DNA from 3 places in the Methylobacterium sp. 88A genome. Region 1 is predicted to be linked to each of the others. Evidence: riboswitches for the same ligand, from Rfam matches in the RefSeq annotation. Region 1 holds a riboswitch; each other region holds the start of a gene.
What was found. A riboswitch is a leader RNA that binds a small molecule or an ion and turns the genes downstream of it on or off. The one in region 1 is predicted to bind cobalamin.
Positions count from the first base shown of each region.

Region 2: it holds a riboswitch for cobalamin, as region 1 does, so the genes downstream of both, A3OM_RS0120405 (TonB-dependent receptor) here and A3OM_RS0122060 (TonB-dependent receptor) in region 1, are expected to answer to the same signal.
Region 3: it holds a riboswitch for cobalamin, as region 1 does, so the genes downstream of both, A3OM_RS0118470 (CbtB-domain containing protein) here and A3OM_RS0122060 (TonB-dependent receptor) in region 1, are expected to answer to the same signal.

Region 1 covers NZ_AQVT01000001.1:4,621,666-4,626,040, reverse strand. The annotation lists gene A3OM_RS0122060 (TonB-dependent receptor) at 25-2,127, opposite strand; cobalamin riboswitch at 2,287-2,489, opposite strand; gene A3OM_RS0122055 (catalase family protein) at 2,573-3,676, opposite strand; gene A3OM_RS0122050 (glucan biosynthesis protein) at 3,840-4,375, opposite strand, start outside.
Region 2 covers NZ_AQVT01000001.1:4,267,129-4,271,503, reverse strand. The annotation lists gene A3OM_RS0120410 (TonB-dependent siderophore receptor) at 1-1,662, shown strand, start outside; cobalamin riboswitch at 1,760-1,958, shown strand; gene A3OM_RS0120405 (TonB-dependent receptor) at 2,259-4,375, shown strand, end outside.
Region 3 covers NZ_AQVT01000001.1:3,855,488-3,859,862, reverse strand. The annotation lists gene cobW (cobalamin biosynthesis protein CobW) at 1-978, opposite strand, end outside; gene A3OM_RS0118480 (DUF1636 domain-containing protein) at 975-1,397, opposite strand; gene A3OM_RS0118475 (CbtA family protein) at 1,390-2,169, opposite strand; gene A3OM_RS0118470 (CbtB-domain containing protein) at 2,200-2,376, opposite strand; cobalamin riboswitch at 2,433-2,627, opposite strand; gene cobU (bifunctional adenosylcobinamide kinase/adenosylcobinamide-phosphate guanylyltransferase) at 2,734-3,246, shown strand; gene cobO (cob(I)yrinic acid a,c-diamide adenosyltransferase) at 3,243-3,863, shown strand; gene A3OM_RS0118455 (hypothetical protein) at 3,877-4,375, opposite strand, start outside.

The DNA.
Region 1 (4,375 bases):
CTGCCCACAACCCGCTCCCATTCCTCAAAACCGCCCCGCCACCGTCAACCGCACGGCCATCGGCTCCACTGGATGCAGATGCGTGTCCGCCACCCCGCCCGCCGGCTCTCCCCGCAGCCGCGACTCATAAAAATAATCGATCTGGCTCGCCTTGACGTTGAGCAGGTTGAGGATGTCGAGCTGCACCGTGACGCCGTTGTCGAAATTGTAGCCGATGCGGCCATTCACCAGGGTGGTGGGCTTCGAGCGGACGGAATTGTCCTCGATGAGCGGGCGCGGCCCGAAATAGCGAAGCCGTAGCGTACCGAACCAGCCGAGCGACTCGCCCAGCGTGAAGCCGGCGGCCGCGATGGCGGTGGGGGCGGCGGGAATGCGGCTTCCCGCAGGGTCGCGGTCGGCAAAGCGCGCATGGGTGACGGTGAGGTCGGCATCGAGCGCGAGCCAGGGCGTCACCGCGTAGTGGTTGGTCCACTCGATGCCGGTGCGCCGGCTCGGGCGGCTCGGCTCGGTGGTGCCGGCATCACCCACGAACAGGTTCTCGGAGTCGAAATCGAGCTGGAACAGGGTCACCGTCGATTCGAGGCCGGCGATGGAACGGTTGCGGAGGCCCACTTCCGAGCCCACCGAGCGCACCAGCAGGGGCACCCGGTCGAGGGGGAACAGGGGATTGCCCGGATCGACCGTGATGGTCGCGCCCCGGGCGTCGTTGGAATGGAAGCCCTCGCCGTAATTCACGAACAGCTCGGTCCCGATCCAGGGGCCGAACACGACGCCGAGCTTGGGGCTGACGATGCCGTCCCGCGCATGGCCCGAATTCAACGGATTGTTCGATCTCACGGTGGCGTCGTAGGCGTCGGCGCGCAGGCCGACGCTGGTGCGCAGCCAGTCGGTCCAGCGCAGGCGGTTCTCAAAGTAGAGGGCGGCGCTGCCCTCCTGCACGCGGTCGTCGCGCACGGTGGAGAGGGAGGTGCGCGCCCGCGTGTTGAACAGGCCCACATGGATGTCGTCGAACCGCGCCTGCACGCCGATCTCGTTCTCCATGGCGAGACCGAACAGCTCACCCTTGAACACCCTGGCGATCTCGCCGCCGGCGACGGTGCGGCTGTCGAGCTGGCGGAACTGGTCGCCATTGACCGGATCGTTGAGGAAATAGGTGAAGTTGTTGAACAGGTTGAGGTTCGAGCGGAGGACGTAGGCGCTGGCGCGGGTGACGCCGCCGTCGTCCGACCGGCTCCAGCGGCCCGACAGGGAGAAGCGGCTCGCATCGCCCCCATCGCTGGGGTCGAGGGTGCCGAAGCGGCCGATCAGGCCTTCCGAGATGGCCCGCTGCGGAATCTGGTTCGTCGCCGTCCAGCGGTTGGAATAGGCCATGCCGGTGAGGGAGAACCCGTCGAGGGCGGTGCCCTGGCTGTAGCGCAGCACGCCGTTGAGCTTTCGGATGGCGTCCGGCACCACCCAGGGGCCGTCATAGACCTGAGCCTCGCCGGCGGCGAGGAGCGTCCCCTCCCCGAGGGGTGCGGAGGCGATGGTGAGCGCCCGCTTGTAGCCGAAGCTGCCGATGGAGGTGAGCGCGAGAGGGCGGGGCACCGCGTCGATCGTGTCGATCCGCACCGAGCCGGCGGAGGCGAAATCCCCGTCGCGGGCGAAATACGGGCCCTTGTGGAACTCCACCGCGCCGACGAGCTCGGGAATGAGGAAGTTGATGTCGGCATAGCCCTGGCCGTGGCCATGGGTGCGCATGTTGGCGGGCATGCCGTCGATGGTGATGGCGATGTCGCTGCCGTGGTCGAGGTTGAAGCCGCGCAGGAAGTACTGGTTGGCTTTTCCCTCGCCGGAATGCTGCGTGACGATGAGGCCGGGCACGGCTTCCAGCACCTCGCCGGGGCGGGTGACCGGCCGGTCGTTGAGGGCCTTGCCGGTGATGACGCCGGAACTCGATGTCAGCGCGGGAGCGGACAGGGCGCCGAACGCTTCGGCCCCGCCGGTTCCGCCCGTGGCCCCGCCGAGACCGGGACCGGCAGCGGGCGGCGGACGCATGTCGGCGGCCACGGAAAGTTCGTCGAGGGTCGCCTCGGCGGTGGTCGCCGCGCCGGACTGGGCGAGGACCGGTGACGCGGATGTCAGCATCGCGAGGACGAGGAGGGGATGGAGAGCGCGTGGAGGATGGGCGGACACGGGCGAAACCTCGGGCGACGGCAGTGGCACGTCACCGCGAACGAAGCCGATGCGTTCGCGACATGCGAACGCCCCGACACCCCACCAGGACACCCCGCCCGATGCGTTTCGCGTGTGACCACGACTGACGGCAGGTCTCCTGGCTCGCGGGTCACCGCCCTCTCATCGTCTTCCCAGAGGCCGGAGCCTCCAGTGACGTGTTGATGATGGGCTCGCCGCTTACAGTTGCGGGGGCAGCCGCGGCTTCGGATGCAAGATCCTCACCGCGTTCCCTTTTGATCCTCCGAAGAGGAACCGTCATCGTCAGGCTAGGTCGGCCGCGCCGGGAGGGTCAATGGCGAGATGTTCCCGCATCGACCATCGCCGCCGCCCTGTCGCATCACGGCAACGTCCGGCATCACTCCGGGAGTGAGTCGAGGTTCCTCGGCTCCTCGATGCGGCGGCCGTTTGTCTCGGCCCGGAAGCGCTTGCCCATCTCGTAGGCCGATTTGCGCATGCGCATGATGCCGCCCAGCGGCCGGTGCGCGGCCAGCCCGTGCCACGGGCTGAACGACAGGCCGTCATCGACGAAAGCCGCGCGGGCCTCGCTCCAGCTCGTCTGCGGCGCGGCGGTGAGGGTGGCGATGGTGCGGTAGGGGCTCGCTGCCTCCGACCAGACCACGGAGGCGTCCTCCACCGGCATGTCGTCGAGGTTCAGGCAAAGCTGCGCCCGCAACTCCCAGGTCCCGCCATGGCGGCGGACATGCTCCAGCACCGCCTCGCGGATCGCATTGGGGGCGCTGGTGTCGTCCAGCGGCTTGTCGGTGAGCGCCGTCAGGTCCGGCGAGACCGGGACGAGCGCAATCTTGGCGATGTGATCGCCGAAGCGCAGCGGAACCTGGCTGTAGAAGCTGTCGCCCAGGATATGCGTCTCGGGCTGTCCGCCCAGCGTCGCCAGGGCCGGGCTCGGCGAACCGGTGGCCGCCACGACCGCGCTCTGCACGCCGCGCAACGCCGCCGAGGCGACCTTCTTGAGCCCCTCCGCCCGATCCGTGGTTTTGGCGAGGAGCTTCAGGGTCGCCAGGAACTGCTTCGGTCCGGGTGCGGAGAAGGCCGGGCCGTTGACGAGCACGAAATCCTGCGTGGCATCCCCTTCCGAGCCTTCGAGACGCTCGCCCTCGACACCGATGATCTTGATCGCCACCCCGCGCGGGGTGGAGACGCTGTCGTCCAGGATGTCGCCCGGAATGGTCGAGAAGCGCATCACCACGGGGTAGCGCCCCGGCTTCGCGAACAGGCCCTGCGCCAGTTCGGGGGATAGGCCGGGCGCCACCTCCAACTCGGCCCTCAAGGCGCCATGCGCCTTGGCGTGGACGCTGCGGATGGCATGACCGCCATGGGCGAGGGTCGTCTCGCTGATGGAGCGCATGGTCTCGTTCAGGGACCGGCTGGTCTCGGCCTCGTCGGCGTCAGGGGTCTCGACGGCGGGCGTGTAGCGCAGGTAGGGGGACTCGATCGCCAAGGGTGCTGCTCCGGGGGATGGCGGATGCCGCGCCCCGAGGCGCTTCGATGGCCTTGAGGGAACCGGGCGGCTCCGCAACTTGGTGGTGTTCCAAGTTGAGAATCCCCGACCGGTGCTCCCGTTCCGATCCCTGCGGCAACTCGCCAAGTCGTGAAATCGGCGATCAGGCGGCGTTGTCCCAGGTCTCGCTGATTGGACGCCCGCCGCGCATGAGGCGCGCCCGCAGGATCACGTCGCCGGGCGGCAACGGCGTCGCCGGGCGCCATTCCACGTAGAGGCGCCAGCCCCCGGTCTGGGGCACCCGCTCCACCACCGGATCGACCATGGCGCCGGCGCTGGCCGAGACCTCGGCCGCGATGTCACCGTCCGGGCCGGTGGGCAGGCCCGGTCCTTCGAAATCGATGACGTAGAGGCGCCGCTCCGGACTCGGCGGCGTGGTCGGCCGCAGGCGCTCGGCCGAACCGACACGGGTGGAGACCACCCGGGCGAGCGCGCTCAGTACGGCGGTGTCCGGTTCGGCCCCGATGGTGGCGAGGGTGTAGGCGAGGTCGAGGGCGCTTCCCGCCGTGACGGGTGCGTCCGGCACGAAGGCGGCGACGATATTGTCCATATACTCTTCGCGGGACGGGATCTCGAAGAGCTGCACCGCCCCGGCGCCGAACCCCGCCTGGGGCGTGACCCAGAGGCCGGGCCGCGCCT
Region 2 (4,375 bases), 350 kb from region 1:
CTGCGGAACGGCGGCACCCAGGCCGATTACGTCGATCTCGACCGGGTCTACATCGCGCCGGCCGTCACGTTCCGGCCCTCCGCCGATACCAGCCTGACGCTCCTGGGCAGTTACCAGAAGGACATCGCGGGCGATAAGTACCGCCTGATCCCGCAATACTACACCAACGGGTCGAACCCGCTGAAGGCCAACCTGCGCGACCGCTTCCTCGGCGAGCCCGATTTCAGCCGCTTCAAGGCCGAGCGAGCGATGGCGGGCTACGAGTTCTCGCATCGGTTCGATGACGCCTGGACGGTGCGGCAGAACCTGCGCTACGCCCATGCCAGCACGAACTACAACAGCGTCTACCCGACGGGGCTGGCCGATGCCTCGCCCTCGAACCTCGCCCGGTCCGCACAGACCTGGATCGAGGATTACGGAGTCTTCACTGTCGACACGCAGATCCAGCACGAGCATGTGTTCGATTGGTTCAAGAACACCGCCCTGCTCGGCATCGATTACAGCAACATCCAGAATAAAAGCGACCAGAGGGGCGGCCCGACCCAGTCGTTCTTCGATCCGAACTTCCTCTTTACCGGCATCGCCCCGCCGCTGGTCGGCCCGATCGATGTCCTCAACCCGAGCTATGGTTCTGGCGTTGCACCTCTCCAGAGAACGTTGCTGAGCCGTCTGTCGCAGGAGCAGACCGGTATCTACGCCCAGGATCAGGTGAAGTTCGGCAACGGCTTCCTGTTCAGCGCCAACGCCCGCTACGATTGGGTGAAGACGAAGACCGACGTGCAGAACCCTGCCCTGGATGCCGTGCGTGCGACGCTGAACAGTTTCGGCGTCCCCAACGCGATCCCGACCAATTTCGGGGTCACCCAGAATGCGGAGTCCTATAGCGGCCGCGTCGGACTGTCGTATCTCTTCGACAACGGCCTGACGCCCTACGTCGCCGCCGCGCGCTCGTTCAACGTGCTGCCGTTCTACATCCAGTCGAGCACTCGGAGCCAATTCGTCCCGGCCGTGCCGGATACGTATTCGATCGGCCCCGCCAAGCCCGAGATCGGCGAGACCATCGAGGGCGGCATCAAGTTCCAGCCTCCGGGATCGAACAGCACCTTCCTGCTGACCTACTTCAATACCAAGAAGACCAACGCCCTGACCTTCGACGGGACCGATCCACTGCAGCAGGCCTATTACCAGACCGGCGAGATCACGGTGAACGGCATCGAGGCCGAGGCGACCCTTGAACTCGCCGAAGGGTTCCGCCTGCTCAGTTCGCTCACCGCCCTCAACGCCCGGGTGACCAGGGACATCCCGCCGTTCCCCTTGCCCGACGCGACCGGAAACCGGCCGATCCAGGTTCCGAACATCGTGATCTCGAACTGGGCCGACTACACCGTACAGACCGGCCTGTTCCGCGGCCTCGGCTTCGGCTTCGGTGTCCGCTACATCGGCGACACCTTCGGCGATACGGCCAACACGATCCGCGTGCCGGATTACTTCCTGATGGATGCGTCGATCCGCTATTCCTTCGACAACTGGCGCTTCCAGGTGGCCGCCAACAACCTCGCCGACAAAGTTTATGTTGGCACCTGCGCCCAGCTCGGCGGATATGTCGGCTGCAATTACGGCGACGGCCGCCGCATCACGGGCTCCGTCACCTACCGCTGGTAGGCGACGCGCATCCGATGAGATCGGCCCCGGATCGCAAGATCCGGGGCTTTTCTTTTGGGCTGTTGCCGTGACGTCGTTGACGCGGTCTCCCGGCCTCGACTAGCTTGAGCATGACGGTTCCTCTTCGGGGGATCAAAAGGGAACGCGGTGAGGACCTTGTGTCCGATGCCGCGGCTGCCCCCGCAACTGTAAGCGGCGAGTCCTTCATCAACACGTCACTGGGTGATCACCTGGGAAGACGATGAGAGGGCAGCGACCCGCGAGCCAGGAGACCTGCCGTCAGTCGTGGTCACACGCGAAACGCATCGGGCGGGGTGTCCTGGTGGGGTGTCGGGGCGTTCGCATGTCGCGAATGCATCGGCTTCGTTCGCGGTGACGTGCCACTGCGCTGAGCCGCGCCTGCCGTCTGCCTGCGATGCCCGATCGTTCCCGTTCCTTCCGTTACAGAATCGCTCCTCAGGATGCCTTCGGCGAGACCGTCCGGTCCCGCACGCAGGCATTTTGCCCGGTTCGCTGTATTGTAACGTTATAACATACGATTTAGCAGAGGGGGCGCGGCATTCGGCCAGCGATCACTTCGGTTTGCCAAAACGAACATGCCCAGACAGGTCACCCACCGCGCGCCCGGGCGGACATCCCCGGCCCGCGCCACCGCTCTCCTCGCGTCGCTCCTCGGCTCGACCCTGCTCGCCGGTCAGGTCCGGGCACAGGATTCCGTCAACCAGAATGCCGTCATCCTCGACCAACTCACCGTGGAGGGGAGCGGGGTCGGCCTCACCCGCGCCAACCCGGTCGGGCTCAACCTCTCGACCCCCTCCCGCAGCGCCAGTCGGCTCGGCCTGACGCCGCTGGAGACGCCCGCCAGCATCGATGTCATCAGCGGCGAGACCGCCCGTATCCGGGGCCAGAACACGGTGGTCGAGGCGGTGACGCAGAACGCCACCGGCATCACCACCATCGCCTCACCCGGCAATGGCAACGGCGCCTTCTCCAGCCGGGGCTTCGCCGGGCCGAACTCGATCCAGCAACTCTATGACGGCACGCGGCTGTTCGTGGGAGCCGGTACCGTGACCTTCCCATTCGATACCTGGAACGTGGAGCGGATCGAGGTGCTGCGCGGCCCGGCCTCCGTGCTCTACGGCGACGGCGCCATTGGCGGCGTGGTCAACGTGGTCTCGAAGAAGCCGAGCTTCACGCCGATCCATGCCGCCCGCGCCGCAACCGGGTCGGATGGGCTCGCGCGCCTCGCCGTCGATCTCGGCGGTCCCATCGGCGATGCGGTCGCCTACCGCCTCAATGTCAGCGGCAACCGCGACGGCGGCTGGACCAGCCCGAACGGGGATTTCCGCAACCTCGCGGTCTCGGGCGCGCTGCTGTTCCAGCTGAACCCCGATCTCGCCGTCACCCTCAGCCACGATCTCGGCTACCAGGAGCCCGCCCGCTACTGGGGCACGCCGCTGGTCGATGGCCGGATCGTCCAGTCCCTGCGCAACAACAACTACAATGTCGACGGCGCGAAGATCGTCTGGTCCGACAACTGGACCCAGCTCAAGACCGAGTGGACGCCGAGCGCCGACATCACCATCCGCAACACCGCCTACCGCCTGCAGAGCCGCCGCCACTGGCTCGATGTCGAGCAATACAGCTTCAATCGCGGCACGGGCCTCATCGACCGGTCCAGCTATACCGAAATCTACCACCAACAGGAGCAGGTCGGGAACCGCTTCGACGCGGCCTTCAAGGGCAACGTGTTCGGCTTCCGCAACGAGTTCGCCATCGGATTCGACGTGAACCACGTGGATTTCCGCCACACCAACAATTTCTCCAGCGCGGGCGGCGTCCTCGTCACCAGCGTCGACCCGTTCAATTACGATCCGGGCTTGTTCCCGGCCAATGGCCGCGCCAGCCCGGCCTATGCCACCAGCACCAACCAGGCCTCGGTCTTCGCCGAGAACCGGCTGATCCTCAGCGACCAACTCTCCTTCCTCACCGGCGTGCGTTTCGACGCGCCGACCCTGCACCGGCGCAACCTGCAGACCGGCGACACCTTCGCGCGCTCGTTCGAGGCCCTGAGTTACCGGTTCGGCCTCGTCTACAACCCGACGCCGGATTCGGCCCTCTACGTGCAATACGCCACCGCTACCGATCCGGTGGGGAGCCTCATCAGCCTGTCGCAATCGAACGCCAATTTCGACCTCTCCACCGGCGAGCAGATCGAGGTCGGTGCCAAGGGCCTCGCGCTGAACGGCGCCCTCGAATGGACGCTCGCCGGCTATCGCATCGTCAAGGACAAGCTGATCTCGGCGGTGCCGGGCCAGCCCAATGTCTCGACCCAGGTCGGCCGGCAATCCTCGCACGGGGTGGAGGGGGCGCTCGCCCTGCGCCTGCCCGATGGCTGGCGCATCGACGCCAACCTCGCTCTGCTCCACGCGCAATACGACGAGTTCCGGGAGGGGGCGGTGTCCTATGCGGGTAACCAGCCCATCGACGTGCCCGAGCGCGTCGCCAATGTCTGGCTCAATTGGGCCTTCGCCCGTGACTGGGAGGCCAGGATCGGGCTCCAGAATGTCGGCCGGGTCTTCAGCGACTTCTCCAACACCGCGCCGCGGCCCGACTACACCCTCGCCCATCTCGGCCTCGACCATCAGGTCACCCCGGCCTCGCGCCTGAGCCTTCGCGTCTACAACCTGTTCGACACGACCTACGCCATCAG
Region 3 (4,375 bases), 770 kb from region 1:
CACGAGCCGGCCGTCGCGGTTCTCGCTCGCCCGCCAGGGGCGGTCGTAATGATGGGCGATGCGGGCGCCGACGCCCTGGACCACGAGGCGCATCGGCTTGCCGGTGACCTCGGCGAAGCCCTTGATCCGCAGGACGCCGCTGGTCTCAGCGGCGCGGGCGACGCGGGCGGCCAGATCCTCGGCGCTCGCCGTGGCAGGCACGGCAATGGCCACGGAGTCGAAATCGTCGTGATCGTGATCCTCGCCCTCGCCGTGATGGGAGGGGCGGGCGTCGAGATCGTCCTCGGCGGCGGCGCCGAGACCGAGGATCACGCGCGGATCGAGGCGGCCATGCTCGGACTCGACCATCTTCACCGCGCGCGGCAGCTGGCGCTCCACCTCGGCGCGGACCTTGGCCTTTCCGGCCTCGTCGAGGAGGTCGGCCTTGTTCATGACCACGAGATCGGCGCAGAGGAGCTGGTCCTCGAACACCTCTTCCAGCGGGTTGTCGTGATCGACGCTGGCATCGTCGGCGCGCTGTGCGGCGAGGGCCGCCGGATCGTCGGCGAAGAAGCCGGCCGCCACGGCCGGTCCGTCGATCACCGCGATCACCCCGTCCACGGTCACCCGCGAGCGGATCGCCGGCCAGTGGAAGGCCTGGACCAGGGGCTTCGGCAGAGCGAGGCCGGACGTCTCGATGAGGATGTGCTCGGGCGGGTCGGCCCGGTCGAGCAGCTTGTTCAGGGCCGGCACGAAATCGTCCGCCACGGTGCAGCAGATGCAGCCATTGGCCAGTTCCACGATGTCCTCGTCCTGGCAACCCTCGATGCCGCAGGCGGCCAGGAACGATCCGTCGAAACCGATATCGCCGAACTCGTTGACGATGATGGCGAGCCGACGACCGCCGGCATTCTCCACGAGGTGACGCACGAGGGTCGTCTTGCCGGCTCCGAGGAAGCCGGTGACGATGGTGCAGGGGATCTTCTCGACGATGCTCATTCGGCGGCGTCCGGAATTCTGTCCGCGCGCGGCGGAGGAAACGGGGGAATGCGGGCGACGACGCCTTTGCGGAACGCTTCCGGCCGTGCCTTCCAGGGCACGATGCCGTCGGGCGTCTCCGCGTACAGGCCGATGCCCGCGAGGATGGTTCTGGCCGATTCGACCGGGTCGAGATCGCCGTAGACGTAGGTCCAGCGGCCTTCGGACGCCACGGCGACCGTGCAGGGGCGCTTGCAGACCGAGAGGCACTCCACGCTCTCGACGGCGATGCCCTCGATCGCTGCTTCCGTCACCGCATCGAGCAACGCCGAGACGAGGCGGGCCCCGGCGCGGGGCTCGGACGTGTCGCCGGCCGTGCGACAGGTGGCGCAGACGTAGAGTACGACCGCGCTGCCGGCCGGGATGTCCTCGTCAGGCATGCGACGTCGCCGGGTTCTTGCGCCCGACGCTGTTCCAGGCCCAGCCGAAGGCGAGGCCGATCACCGCCCAGAACACGAAGGCGATGCCCAGCGACCGAGCGGCGAATTGGGCTGCGTAGCCCGGGGGCAGGGCGGAGGCGGTGTGGCTCGTCTCCGGAGCGCCTGCCAGATGCGGTGCGACGAGGAGCACGATCCCTCCGGCGATGGCGATGGAGGAGCGGCGGATCGCGATGAGGTAGAGCCCCATGGCGGTGGCGGCCGCAGTCATGATCCACCAGAACTGGCGTTCGGCGAGCGGAGCCGCCTCCATGCCGGGCAATTCCGGCGGCAGGCCGAGGGCCGGGGCGAGCGCCACGGCGAGGAACCCCGCGATGGCGAAGCGCAGGCCGGTTTCCGGGCTCGGCTCGCGCCCGCAGGCGATGAGAGCCGCGCCCAGCAACAGGGCATAGCCGACGCCGCCGACCAGGGTCGCGAGGGCGGTGAAGACCATACGGGGCAGGCCGGGCCCGGGCTGCCAGGCCGGTGCGACCTCGCCGCCTTCGACACCGTCCGTCTTGCCACCATGGTCGTGGCCCGAATGGACGGGCACGATGAGGGAGGCCGGCGAGGCGCCGCGCGGCATCCACTGCGCGGCCGGCGCAGTGGCTTCGCCGCTCTCGTAACGCTCGGCCGCGATGATCAGCGGCGAGGTGAGGGCGAACTGCAAGCCCGTGGCGACGACAGCCGCCAGGAAGCCGGCGACCAGGGCCGCCGACACGAGTCGGATCATCATGGAATCAGGTCCTGACTGAGCGCGTGGCGGTCAGTGGCAGGGGAAATTCTGGGCGTGCCGGAAATCGTGGGCCGCGTTGTGCAGCGCCATCGCCGGGGCAAAGCCGGCCATGAAGACGAGCCCGAGGCCGAGGAAAGCGGCCATGAGCACCGCGCCGAGACGCTCGTTGCTGCGGGTGCCGGTGAGGACGAGGGTGTTGGTGGTCATCGTGTCAGGTCTCCGGCCGCCCCGCCGGCGGCGTTCGAGGATCGAGCGGGAGGACGATGTGGTCCCCTTCGGATGGCAGGTCTCCTGGCTCGCGGGTCATCCGGTCCTGCCGCCTTCCCGGATCGCTCCAGTGGCCGATGGCAGGCCCGTCTCCGCTCACAGTTGCGGGGGCAGCTGCGGTTTCAGGCGCGAGCCCTCACCGCATTCCCTTTTCACCCCGTCGCCGGGGCACCGTCCGAACCTCGCTTCTACGCGCTCGCGCGACCGCTGACAACGCGCCGCCAAAGCGTTTTACCGCCTTTGACGGGGCAGGGCGGTTTCGCGCTAAAGGGAGCCATGCGGCAGCCTTCCCCAAGAATGACACTGGTCCTCGGCGGCGCGCGCTCGGGCAAGAGCCTGCACGCCGAGCGCCTGATCGAAGCCTGCCCCGCGCCGTGGCTCTATCTCGCCACCGCGCAGGCCTGGGACGACGAGATGCGCGAGCGCGTCGCCCTTCACCGGTCGCGCCGCTCGCCCGATTGGATCACGCGGGACGTGCCGATCGACCTGGCCGAGGCCGTCGCTGCGGCGACCGGGCCGGTGCTGGTCGATTGCCTGACCCTGTGGCTCACCAACCTGATCCTGTCCGAGGCCGATACCGAGGCGGCGAGCGCCGCGCTGATCGAGGCCTGCGGCAGTGCGCCTGGCCCGGTGGTGCTGGTGGGCAACGAGGTCGGGCTCGGTATCGTGCCGGACAACGCGCTGGCCCGCCGCTTCCGCGACGCGGCCGGGCGCCTGCACCAGCGCCTCGCCGCACGGGCCGACCATGTGGTGTTCATGGTGGCGGGACTGCCGATGATCGTGAAACCCCAACCCGGAGCAGCCGCATGAGCGAGTCAGACACGAACGACCCGGAGGCCGACCGTCACCGCGAAAAGATGGAGAAGCGCAAAGCTGTGCAGGACGCCGAGGTCGCGGGCAAGACGATCGAGAAGGGCCTTCTCATCGTCAATACCGGCCCCGGCAAGGGCAAGACCACGGCCGGGCTCGGCCTCCTCCTGCGCGCCTTGGGCCATGGCTGGCGGGTCGGCGTGGTCCAGTTCATCAAGGGCGCCTGGGACACCGGCGAGAAGCACGCGCTGAAGGCTTTCGGCGACCAGATCGAATGGCATACGCTCGGCGAGGGCTTCACCTGGGAGACCCAGGACAAAGCCCGCGACATCGCGGCGGCCGAGCATGCCTGGGCCAAGGCCGAGGAATTGATGGCCGACCCGACCATCCGCCTCGTCCTCCTCGACGAGCTCAACATCGCCTTGCGCTACGATTACCTGCCCATCGACGCCGTGGTGGCGGCCTTCCGGGCGCGGCGGCCCGATCTCCACGTCATCGTCACGGGGCGCAACGCCAAGCCGGCCCTCATCGAGGCCGCCGACCTCGTCACCGAGATGGGCAGCGTGAAGCACCATTTCGCCGCCGGGGTGAAGGCGCAGGAGGGGATCGAGTTCTGACTACTGGGCGCGGTCAGGCCCCAGCGCCGACCGGCTGGTTCTCGTGGAGGACGAGCTTCAGCGTGGCGACGAAATCCTCCAGGGCGGTGCGATCGAGGTCGCGCTGCAAGGCCCCGTGGGCGACGGCGTTGCGCAGGTTCGCGATGGGACGAAGACGATCCGCCTCGTCCGGCGTCACGATGCCTTCGCCCGCGAGCTGCTCGATCAGCCGTGCGGGCGATTGAGAGTGTGACAGGCGGTTCGGAATCAAGGCCCGCCCGATGGCTTCGAAGGTCGACCAGCCTAGCAGCAGAGCCGCTTCCATCTGGCCGGCCGCGATGAGGGCCTCGACCTTCGTAATCGTGCGGTCGATGATGTCTGGCGTCACGCCGTCGATGGCGGGCACGCCGCCGCCGGAGCGGGCGTAGTAGATCCGAAGCTCCCAATCGGTGACACCGAGGAACCGGTCAGCGACCCTTTTCCGGCTTCCGGATCGCGTGCCATCCCGTACGATTTCGATCGCCAGATTCTTT